3 regions of the Paenibacillus sp. LRG-1 genome follow, and region 1 is predicted to be linked to each of the others. Evidence: riboswitches for the same ligand, from Rfam matches in the RefSeq annotation. Region 1 holds a riboswitch; each other region holds the start of a gene.
The links. A riboswitch is a leader RNA that binds a small molecule or an ion and turns the genes downstream of it on or off. The one in region 1 is predicted to bind cobalamin.

Region 1 (3,280 bases):
CGGTGGCCGTGGTCACAAGGAAGGCTTGAACCGCCCAGTCCAGATAGGCTTGCTGTTGTTCTTTTTTCAGTGGAAGCCCTTCACGAATTGCAGGCTCATCGACCTGAATCATGCCGATGCCCGCTTGTTCCAGTGCCTCTACCTCTGCCCGTAATGCCAGAGCCAACTGTAAAGCAACTTGACTACGAGGAATATCGTTACGTTCAAAAGACCAGTTCAAAATGGTCACAGGGCCTGTAAGCATTCCCTTAACAGGCTTGGAAGTTAACGATTGGGCGAATGCCGTTTCTTCCACGGTCATGGGCTGATCAAAGGAAACGTCTCCGTATATAATCGGCGGTTTGACACAGCGGGAGCCGTAGGACTGCACCCATCCGTTTTGCGTAAAAGCAAAGCCGTTCAGCTTTTCGCCAAAAAATTCAACCATATCGGTCCGCTCAAATTCCCCATGAACAAGCACGTCAATGCCAATGTCCTCTTGAATATCAATCCATTCCTTAATTTGCTGTTGGATGAACGCCCGGTATTGCTCGGCTGACCATTCTCCTTTGCGATAGTGCAGGCGGGCCTTGCGGATCTCGGCGGTTTGCGGGAAGCTACCAATGGTCGTCGTAGGCAGTGGAGGCAACTTCAGCTTATTTTGCTGAATCTCACGACGCTCGGCGAAAGGAACGCTGCGTGACAGAGGCTCTTTTGCCAACAGGTCGGCCAGATCGGCAGCTGTCTGTACGCGTGCCGCTGAACTGTTGAAACGGGCTACCGCATCCGCACTTTGCTCAAGCTTGGCGAGTGCGGAAGGATCGTGTTTGCCAAGTGCAGCCGTCAGGACGGCGATTTCCTCCAGCTTTTCATCGGCAAAGGCCAGCGCTTGCACCAGCTCCTTGTCCAGCTTGTGCTCTGCCTCCAGACTGACTGGCACATGCAGCAGACTGCATGATGGCTGTACGATAAGCTGTGCGGCAGTGGTTTGTTCTGCTAACTGACCCAGCAGGGCAGCCACAGCGTTCAGGTCGCTTCGCCATATATTGCGCCCGTCAATAACCCCAGCGCCCAGCGTTTTTCCTTTAGGGAAGCCATGCTGCAATATATGCTGAAGATTTTCGCCATCATCATACACAAAATCAAGACCCAATCCCTGTACCGGAAGTGCGGACAGACGCTCATAATGGTCCAGGCTGCCAAAGTAGGTTTGCAGCATTATATTCAAGGAGGGCGCAGCTTGAGTCAAAGCTTCATAGACTTCCTGAATAATGTCCAAATCCTCTGCCGGGAATGAGGTGGTTAGGACAGGTTCATCGATTTGGACCCACTGAACGCCTTCTGCCGCTAGTTCAGACAGGATACGGGTGTACAGTGGCAGGAAGCTTCGTACGATGGTGGCCAAATCCTTACGATCATAGCCTTTGGATAAGGTAACGAATGAATAGGGGCCGATGAGGACCGGTTTCCCATCAATGCCTAGTTCTCGTTTTGCTTCACGATAAGCCTGTAAGGGTTTATTTTCAGTGAACACCGGGACTGCGTTTGCCAATTCAGGAACGATGTAGTGATAATTGGTATTCATCCATTTGGTCATTTCACTGGCGGTTGCTCCCTTCTGTCCACGAGCGATCCCAAAATACACGGACAGAGGAACCGGACCTGCGGGACGATGGTTGAACCGTTCGGGTACCAGACCGAACATTACAGATGTATCCAGCATGTGATCGTAATAGGAGAAGTCTCCGACAGGAATGCGATCAATCCCCTTGTCACGCTGCTTGCTCAGATGCTCCAACCGTAATCTTTTCATCTCCGTCTGCAGTTCGCTTTCGTTAATGCTGCCGTTCCAGAAGCGTTCCAGTGCTTTCTTCCATTCCCGGTTTTCGCCGATACGCGGATATCCCAGATTACTGCTAATCAAGCCGGACAATTCAGGCCATTCAATAATGGACATGTACTTTTCCTCCTAGTGGGTAGCTGTTTTATTTTTACGTACCAAAAAAGGCATTCTTCCCCCAGAGTTAAAAATAAGTAGGGGAAAGAATGCCTCCGTGATTAAAAAATCAAAAATACGGCGACTGCTCTTAACACCTCCCTATCTTCCGTAGGTACTTGCGATGTTGTTAAAATAGGCAGGTCTCCTGACTTACGGATCATGACTCTCAGCATTCCTTCCCGGTCTGTGGACCAGTGGATATATGAACAGCTGAAAGTTCCCCGTTTACAGTGGCGGGACCGTGCCGGATTTGCACCGGCTTCCCTTTTAAGCCTGATCTGAATAGAACAGACACCTATCTCCAAGCTATGCGGTTAAGGTATGACGAATAATTATGCACTCGTATACTTGTTCACCATCATAAGTGAAACTTACAGGATGCGCAATAGAAACTCCAATGGAAACAGTTAGCTATATGAAAAAAAGACAAGCCTTACCCATGATGGGGACTTGTCTTAGATATATAGCATCTTGCCGGGTAAACTTCGCGTTAAGCCAATGAAACGGTATAGCCTGCCTGAATACTGGCTTTTACATCTACCAGACGCTGGTTGCGACTGCCCCGGAAGGGAAGGGTCAGGTCCTTTTGCTGTTCTACAAAACGACCATCCACAATCACATCGCACAAAAGCGCTAGCTCCTGTCGCTCCTGATCTGTGAGTAAATCTTCATAGACAAAGCCAGTATAAGCCCACACGGTTCGGTCGGGACAGGCCTCGCGGAAGTCACGCACAAATTGCGAGCATTCTGCTGCTGAGAAAAACGGATCTCCCCCGCAGAGAGTCAGTCCGTCCAACAACGGATTATCCATGATGTCACGAATGACTTCCTGTTGTCGTTGGGGTGTAAATGGCTCACCTGCACGGAAGCTCCACGACGCTGGATTAAAGCATCCGGGACAGGCATGACGGCAACCGCTAATAAACACGACAGTGCGCAGGCCGTATCCTTCGTTCAGAGATTCCGGAATGTAGCCACACAAATTCACTTATGTTTCACCCGGTCTCGAACTTCTGCCTGTTTTGCAGCATTAAAGCGAACGGTATAATCTCCTGTCAGATATCCGGTTACCCGACGTAAGCGCTGAAAGTGTGTATGCTCCTCATCTGTGCCGCATTGGGGGCAGCTTGTCCCGATAATCCCTTCATAACCACATTCCGTACAACGATCCACCGGGTGGTTGATAGAGAAATAGCCGATGTTCTGATGCAGTGCGTACTGAACAATTTTAAGAAACGCATCCGGGTTATTCCGCGCGTTACCATCCAGCTCGATGTATGAAATCGCACCAGCGTTGCAGAG
Region 2 (3,280 bases), 2.0 Mb from region 1:
TCACTCCACATACCGAGACAGCGGCTGCTGTCAGCAGCGTGGAAATGATCAGAACAGATAGCTTCGTCGCATCTACATGAACTCCCATGTGAGCCGCCTGACGTTCACCCAAAGCCAAAATATTCAGCACACGTGCCCGGTTCCATAGAAATACCAGTCCTATGACCACATAAGGTAAAAGGATTCCTGTATATGACCAACCGCGCAGGCTAAGACTTCCCATCGTCCAGTACAATATTTCATTGACCGTCTCCTTCGACATGGCTGTCAGAAAGGAAACAACCGCCCCCAGAAAGGATTGCATCACCACACCCGACAAAATGAGACTTTGTGTCGGAATTTTTCCACCTTCCCGTGCCAACGTCAGCACCATCCACAGCGTCAGCATTCCGGTCGTAAATGCCACTAGCGGCAGCGTCCATATGCCAACAAATGAAAATTGAAGGCCCCAATAAATCAGTACTGCCGCTCCTACCGAAGCCCCCGAGGATACCCCCAGTGTATACGGATCAGCCAAAGGATTACGCAGCACACCCTGAAATCCGGCTCCCGCCAGCGCCAGCGCTGCTCCTACCAACATTCCCAGTAACACTCGTGGCAATCTGACCTTCAAAATAATTTGCTCTGAGGATGTATTCCAATCCGGTGTAAACGTATCGCCTAACCATGGAAGGTGGTTAACCAGAATGCCCGTGATCTGGCTGACCGGAAGCTTGGCCGAGCCGATGCCAAGACAGAGCAGTAGCGTCAGTAACAGCAGGACAAGACCTGTTCCTCCAAAGCCGATCAGTTTACGGTTCATTTGAAAATTTCAGGATACACGCCCTTGGCCACTTCCTTGAGACCTTCCGTTACGCGTGGACCCGGACGACTAATCAAATTATCATCCACGGCAAATACCCGGTTGTGGCGAACAGCCGATATTTGATCCCATCCACTGCGAGCTTTAATGATTTCGCCGAGCGTTTGACCAGTTTTGTCGTCCTTGACACTTTTGCTGTACAAAATCACGTCAGGGTTCGCAGCAATAATATTTTCCTCACTAATTTGGTACCACCCCTTCTGCGTGGCGCCTACATTTTCGCCGCCCGCCAACGTAATCAGCTCGTCCATAAACTCGCCTTTACCAACTGTCCAGCCTGGTGAAAACTCGACGTATACCCGCAGCTTCTGACCTTTACCGATATTTTTAATTCCTTCTTTCACTTCAGCTACATCTGCTCTCATCTTGTCAGTCACCGCTCTCGCTTCTTTCTGATGATCGGTGATTTTCCCATACAATTCGATGTTAGCCATGACATCTTCAACTGTCTTCGGTTCCGTTTTAAAAATCATAATTCCCATGTCGCGCAGCTTGGTCGTAGCCTGTTCACTAAGTGATATCCCTGCAAAAACGACTTCCGGGTTAGCAGCAATGATCGCCTCTTCGTTCGGTTTCATAATACCGCCCACTTTAGGCTTTTTCGTAGCTGCTTCCGGGTAATCAGAGTAGTCGGAGACGCCAACAATTTCCTTATCCAGCCCGATGGCGAACAGCGCCTCGGTTTCTGCCGGGGAGACGGAAACGATTTTATCCGGCGCTTTTTTGAATGTAAATTCCTGTCCTGTTGTATCCTTAACCGTGAGTGGGTAAACTGTTTTGCCCGGAGGCTCTTGTGCGGTTACGGTCTGTCCCGGCTGCTGTGAAGAATTCTGGTTCTCTTTATTTTCAGCATTTTTCCCATTAGCTCCACATGCACTCAGCACAACTGCCAAAATCAGAACCAATAGACCTGTTGTCCAAACCTTTATTTTTTTTCCTGCCATGATTTGCACCCCTTCATAAAAAATCGTTAAGAGCGTTACTTGAACATCATCAGATATCTTCTAAATCCAGCCTTCTTTTCCTATCAAAAAAACCCCGCATCCTCATATCAGGACACAGGGGCCACGTTAGCGCAGATCGTGCGCAGGCGGCAGCTTCTTTCCGCATGGACAGTCACTGCGAACACGTCATCCTTTCCTCGAAGGACTATGGTGACAGGCGGACGGGCAGGTATCCTGACTTATGGTAAAATGCATGTCCTGAAATTCTTTCATATGCTTAGTAGCACATAAAGCAGGACTAACGGGCATGTTTCCATTTACAGTGGCGGGACCGCGCCGGACTCACACCGACTTCCCTTTTAACAGCGCAGGCAAGGGAAACCATAGTTTCATCACGCTGCGCCGACCTCGTCTGCTGGATATTTGATAAGTGGTAGTCAAGCCGTTCTTTTACTTGATGATTATAGGTTAAAAAGAGGCGGCTTACAACCCAAACAGCCTCTTTATCCGCAGGTGTCTAACCTAATGAGGAAGCATTTCTGCTATGTAATTGTGCCGTCCTGCCAGCCTCAATTGAATCCTAAATGCTTCTCCCGGCTTCGGATTCAAACTCCAAAAATCATGGCCCGGTATCAGCATGCAAGCTAACTGACGAATTACGCCACCATGCGTAACGACCAAAACAGAGGGTGGCGCAGCAGTCAAATCCATGGGTTGAACTTCCATAGCAACACGCCATTCATACAGAGAGTCAAGAAATTTCCGTAGACGATTCACAAAATCTGCCCAAGACTCTCCTCCAGGAGGGGTTATCCGTTGCGGCTCATCAATCCAAGCGCGATACAACGACACATCCTTGAGCATGTCATACGTTTTTCCATCCCACTCACCAAAATGAAGCTCTCGCAGACGTGGTTCCATCATAGGAGACATAGTAGATAGGGAACCTCCAGACGTCAATTCTGATTCCGGCACAATGATCTGCAAGGTCTGGCGACATCGCATTAAATCGCTGCAATAGATTCGAGCAAAGGACTGCCCTTGCAATTTTTCTTGCAAAGGCTTTAATTCCTGCTCTGCTCCCGGTAGCAAACCTAAGTCGGAGTGTCCTAGATATCGACGTTCCTTGTTCCATAAGGTTGTGCCGTGACGAACTAACACAAGTTCCATGTCCCAATGCAGATCTTCTTTAGCATCATACGGCACCTTATCCTCCTGTGAGTTCGGACTTTGTGCGTATTCTACTGTCCTTTTTGCTGCTATATCTTGTTTCAAGATCATGTCACTTCCTGCTCGATCATTATTCAGTGTGTCACTCCTCACCGCACCCATCCCAAGGCAAAACAACCTGCGGCTCCTAACAAACACAATCCTACAAACATACTGGACACGGCGAACATCAGCTGGATCGTATGCCGTATATCTTTCGACTCTAGCGGTCGTATCCAATCGCCCATGTATGCACGAAAGGAGC
Region 3 (3,280 bases), 210 kb from region 1:
GTTGCCGTGATTAATGAAACGGGCAGTTACTAGGAGCAACTGATCATTACTGCTGGACATTGATAAGATTTGTTCGTTCTTTAGTGTAATGACAGACCGCTCTTGTTTAGTGGCGTTGTTGATCTCTGTAACCTTGTAGTCCGGGGGGAGCATAGTGGACTGTTTCTTGGTTGCGATGTCTCTTTGTTTATCTCGGCCATTTTCGGAAAATTGGGAAATGTACGTTGCGTTTTTACTGGAGTTGTAAGATACAGACCAAGTATTCATATCCTGATTTTCATCATGCAAGAACTGCATTGTATGAGTCGATTTATTGTAGAAAATTGTTTTAAGTGTACGCTCTCCTTTTTTGACTGCAGCTAGTATAAGTGGACCTTCTGGAGTAGTTGGCACTATACGATTAATGGCAAATAAATTATCGGATAATTGTTCAGTTTTTTTTGAATTTAAGTCGTACGAAAATAGTTGGTCTCCCTTATCATCCACATCGGCAGAGTAATAAATTTTGTGATCAGGTAAGGACACCAGGGAAAGTGGGTATTGAGAGGTATAAGGAACATCGGCCAGTTTGGTCATTTTTTTACTGCTTAAGTCATACGTCATGACCCGCATAACCATACCTTTATCTGTATTTTTCCCATTCACATATTCTGTATAGGTCATGGATAGATATTGGCCCTGTCCGGCTAGAGCTGTCTTTTCCCCTGATTGGACTTGTTTGGATGGGACTGATTCTGCTGATGGAGTAGAGGATGGAGAGCAGGATGATAACAGAGCTGGAGCGAGCAAGGAAACTATAAAGAAGCGATAGCTGCTTGTTTTCAAAAGGATACATCCTTTCTAAGATGAGAAATTTAGTTATATCCGACTGTGCAGTGGCGCTAAAGTTAACTCTTAAGTTGATTTATTTACTAGAGGAATTTGCTAGAGTAGTGGGCGAGGTCGTGGTATAATTTACCTTATGGATTTTGAATAGTGGTGGATGTTTTCGGACCACGGTGCAGCTTCCCGAAAGGGGGTGAAGCCGATGGTCAACCTTGTGTCGTGCTACGATGTGTTGCGTTGGATGGTTACGTTACTAAGCCTGGTGTTTAGTATTCGTAAACTTTATCGCTGGCTACGTCGAAAATTTCGGAACAAGCGAAAACCCACCGCGTAATTAGGTTGGCCCCTAACGGTGGGTTTCGTTTGCATTAACATTTAGTTATGCAGCGCGCCGTGGTGGTGATCCACAGCCTTTCAAGTCCTAGAGTCTTTGCCGTTGGCGCGGCGAAGACTCTTTTTAGTATACGGACACGATGATTATCTATATACCTAATTTTAGCACGTTCATTTCGTGCACGCAATGAATAGACATCACCTTCATTCTCGCCACATCGTTCAAATTTAAAATATTGTGCAGCATTTATTGACAAGCCTGTGACAACAAAATAAGATCGTAATGGAAAGAAATAAAGGAAGAAAACAGGTGTGAGCCGGACGACTCTATGTACGAGGTTTTGTTGAGACCATGTAGATGGTTGTTGAGCGTGTTCACTTAAAAGGGAAGTTCGGTAGATTCCGACACGGACCCGCCACTGTATACAGGCATCAGCAGGATACTGCTGGAGCTTTCAGAACAGCCACTGGAACTGTGAAGAACCGGGAAGGCCTGAAAGATGCGCCTGGAGTCAGGAGACCTGCCTGTTTTGACATCACTGTCAGACCCACGGGATGCTGGGGAGGTGGTTAGGCGTGCTGCATACGGAATGTCTGAAACCGATCCGATCCCTTCTATGTTTTTGGAGTTGGCTTCGAGGTGAGTTTTGACATTTTATAATGAAAGCATTTCTGACTGCTGATCAAGTGGTCCGGAATGCTTTTTTCGCGTTTTGCGTTAGGTTTATATGATTTTACAAGATAGAGGGGGATTCATTGAATGATTAGCAATCGTAGCAGGCGTTCATGGTTGATATGTACAGGGGTGATGCTGTTGCTGGCAGTTATGGCTCTTTCGGGATGTGCCAGCAATAAGACGTCGGATAGCTCCGGCAAGGGTGAAAACGCGTCAGCACAACAAACAGCGACAGATAAAAAGCTGGTAATGGCGTATACATGGAAACCGTCAGGCGTTGACCCGCACGGAGATAATAGCTGGGATGTGATGCGATCCGGTGCAGGTGAGACACTGGTACGTTTGAATGAAAAGCTGGAGCCTGTGGCTTGGCTGGCAAAGGAGTGGAAGCAGGATAGTCCTACAGTTTGGACGTTCAGCTTGCAGGATAAAGTCACTTTTCATGATGGAAAGAGTATGGATGCAGCAGGTGTAAAAGCGTCTTTGCTGCGCTCTATCGAGAAAAGCCATCTGGCGAAGGATTTACTGAATGTGAAGTCCATTGATGTAAGCGGCCCGCTGGCTTTGAAAATCACGACAAACCAGCCGAACGCGGCGCTGGTGTCCAATCTAGCTGATCCATCGACGATTGTACTGGATGTGGCATCGATGAAAGATGAGCAGAGTTACCCAGCGATGACAGGCGCCTTTAAAATCAAAGCATTCAACAAGGACCAATCCTTGGTCGTAGAGCGTTATGACGGATATTGGGGCGAGAAGGCACGACTGGCTGAAGCGACGATGAAGTTCATTACGGATGGGAATTCGCGCCTGATGGCGCTGCAATCCGGCGAGGTGGACGTGGCGACGGATATTCCAGTTGATAACGCAGAGGTACTGAAAAAGAACGACAAGCTACAAGTGCTGTCGGCTCCCTCCTTGCGCACCCATATGATCGTGTACAATATGGAATCGCCAGTATTCAAGGATGCGGCGAACCGTAAGGTGGTGGACAGCCTGATTCCACGCACATCGATTGTGAGCGCCGTCATGAGGGGCTTCGGTACGGAAGCAAGCAGTCCGTTCCCGAGCATTCTTCCCTTCGGTAAAGTTGAGCGTAAAGCGCTGAACGGAACGGCAGAGCAGCTGTTGACGAAGGATGGCTGGCAGAAAGACGCCCAAGGGACATGGACTAAGCAAGGCAAGCCGTTCGAGGTTACACTGCTGACTTTCCCTCAGCGTCCGGAGCTCTCCGTTATGGCTGAGGTCATCCAAAGCCAATTGTTGAAAGAGGGAATCCAGGTCAAGATTCGCAAGGTGGAAAATATCGACGAGGCGTTGACCAAAAACGATTGGGATTTTGCTATGTACAGTATGCTTACTGCTCATACAGGAGAGCCGCAATATTTTATGGACATGTTTTATTCTTCGAAAAGCGAAGCCAATGTAAGCCAGTATAGTTCCAAA

Region 2: linked by a shared signal. The riboswitch ahead of ACUUJN_RS07110 (ABC transporter substrate-binding protein) and the one ahead of metE (5-methyltetrahydropteroyltriglutamate--homocysteine S-methyltransferase) in region 1 are both predicted to bind cobalamin.
Region 3: linked by a shared signal. The riboswitch ahead of ACUUJN_RS25925 (ABC transporter substrate-binding protein) and the one ahead of metE (5-methyltetrahydropteroyltriglutamate--homocysteine S-methyltransferase) in region 1 are both predicted to bind cobalamin.

Annotation. Positions count from the first base shown of each region.
Region 1 covers NZ_CM170126.1:5,635,363-5,638,642, reverse strand. Annotated here, with positions in the region: gene metE (5-methyltetrahydropteroyltriglutamate--homocysteine S-methyltransferase) at 1-1,936, opposite strand, end outside; cobalamin riboswitch at 2,097-2,292, opposite strand; gene nrdG (anaerobic ribonucleoside-triphosphate reductase activating protein) at 2,469-2,966, opposite strand; gene ACUUJN_RS24975 (anaerobic ribonucleoside triphosphate reductase) at 2,963-3,280, opposite strand, start outside.
Region 2 covers NZ_CM170126.1:1,614,299-1,617,578, reverse strand. Annotated here, with positions in the region: gene ACUUJN_RS07115 (FecCD family ABC transporter permease) at 1-802, opposite strand, end outside; gene ACUUJN_RS07110 (ABC transporter substrate-binding protein) at 799-1,806, opposite strand; cobalamin riboswitch at 2,014-2,207, opposite strand; gene ACUUJN_RS07105 (histidine phosphatase family protein) at 2,329-3,087, opposite strand; gene cbiB (adenosylcobinamide-phosphate synthase CbiB) at 3,126-3,280, opposite strand, start outside.
Region 3 covers NZ_CM170126.1:5,847,634-5,850,913, reverse strand. Annotated here, with positions in the region: gene ACUUJN_RS25930 (hypothetical protein) at 1-825, opposite strand, end outside; cobalamin riboswitch at 1,498-1,701, shown strand; gene ACUUJN_RS25925 (ABC transporter substrate-binding protein) at 1,919-3,280, shown strand, end outside.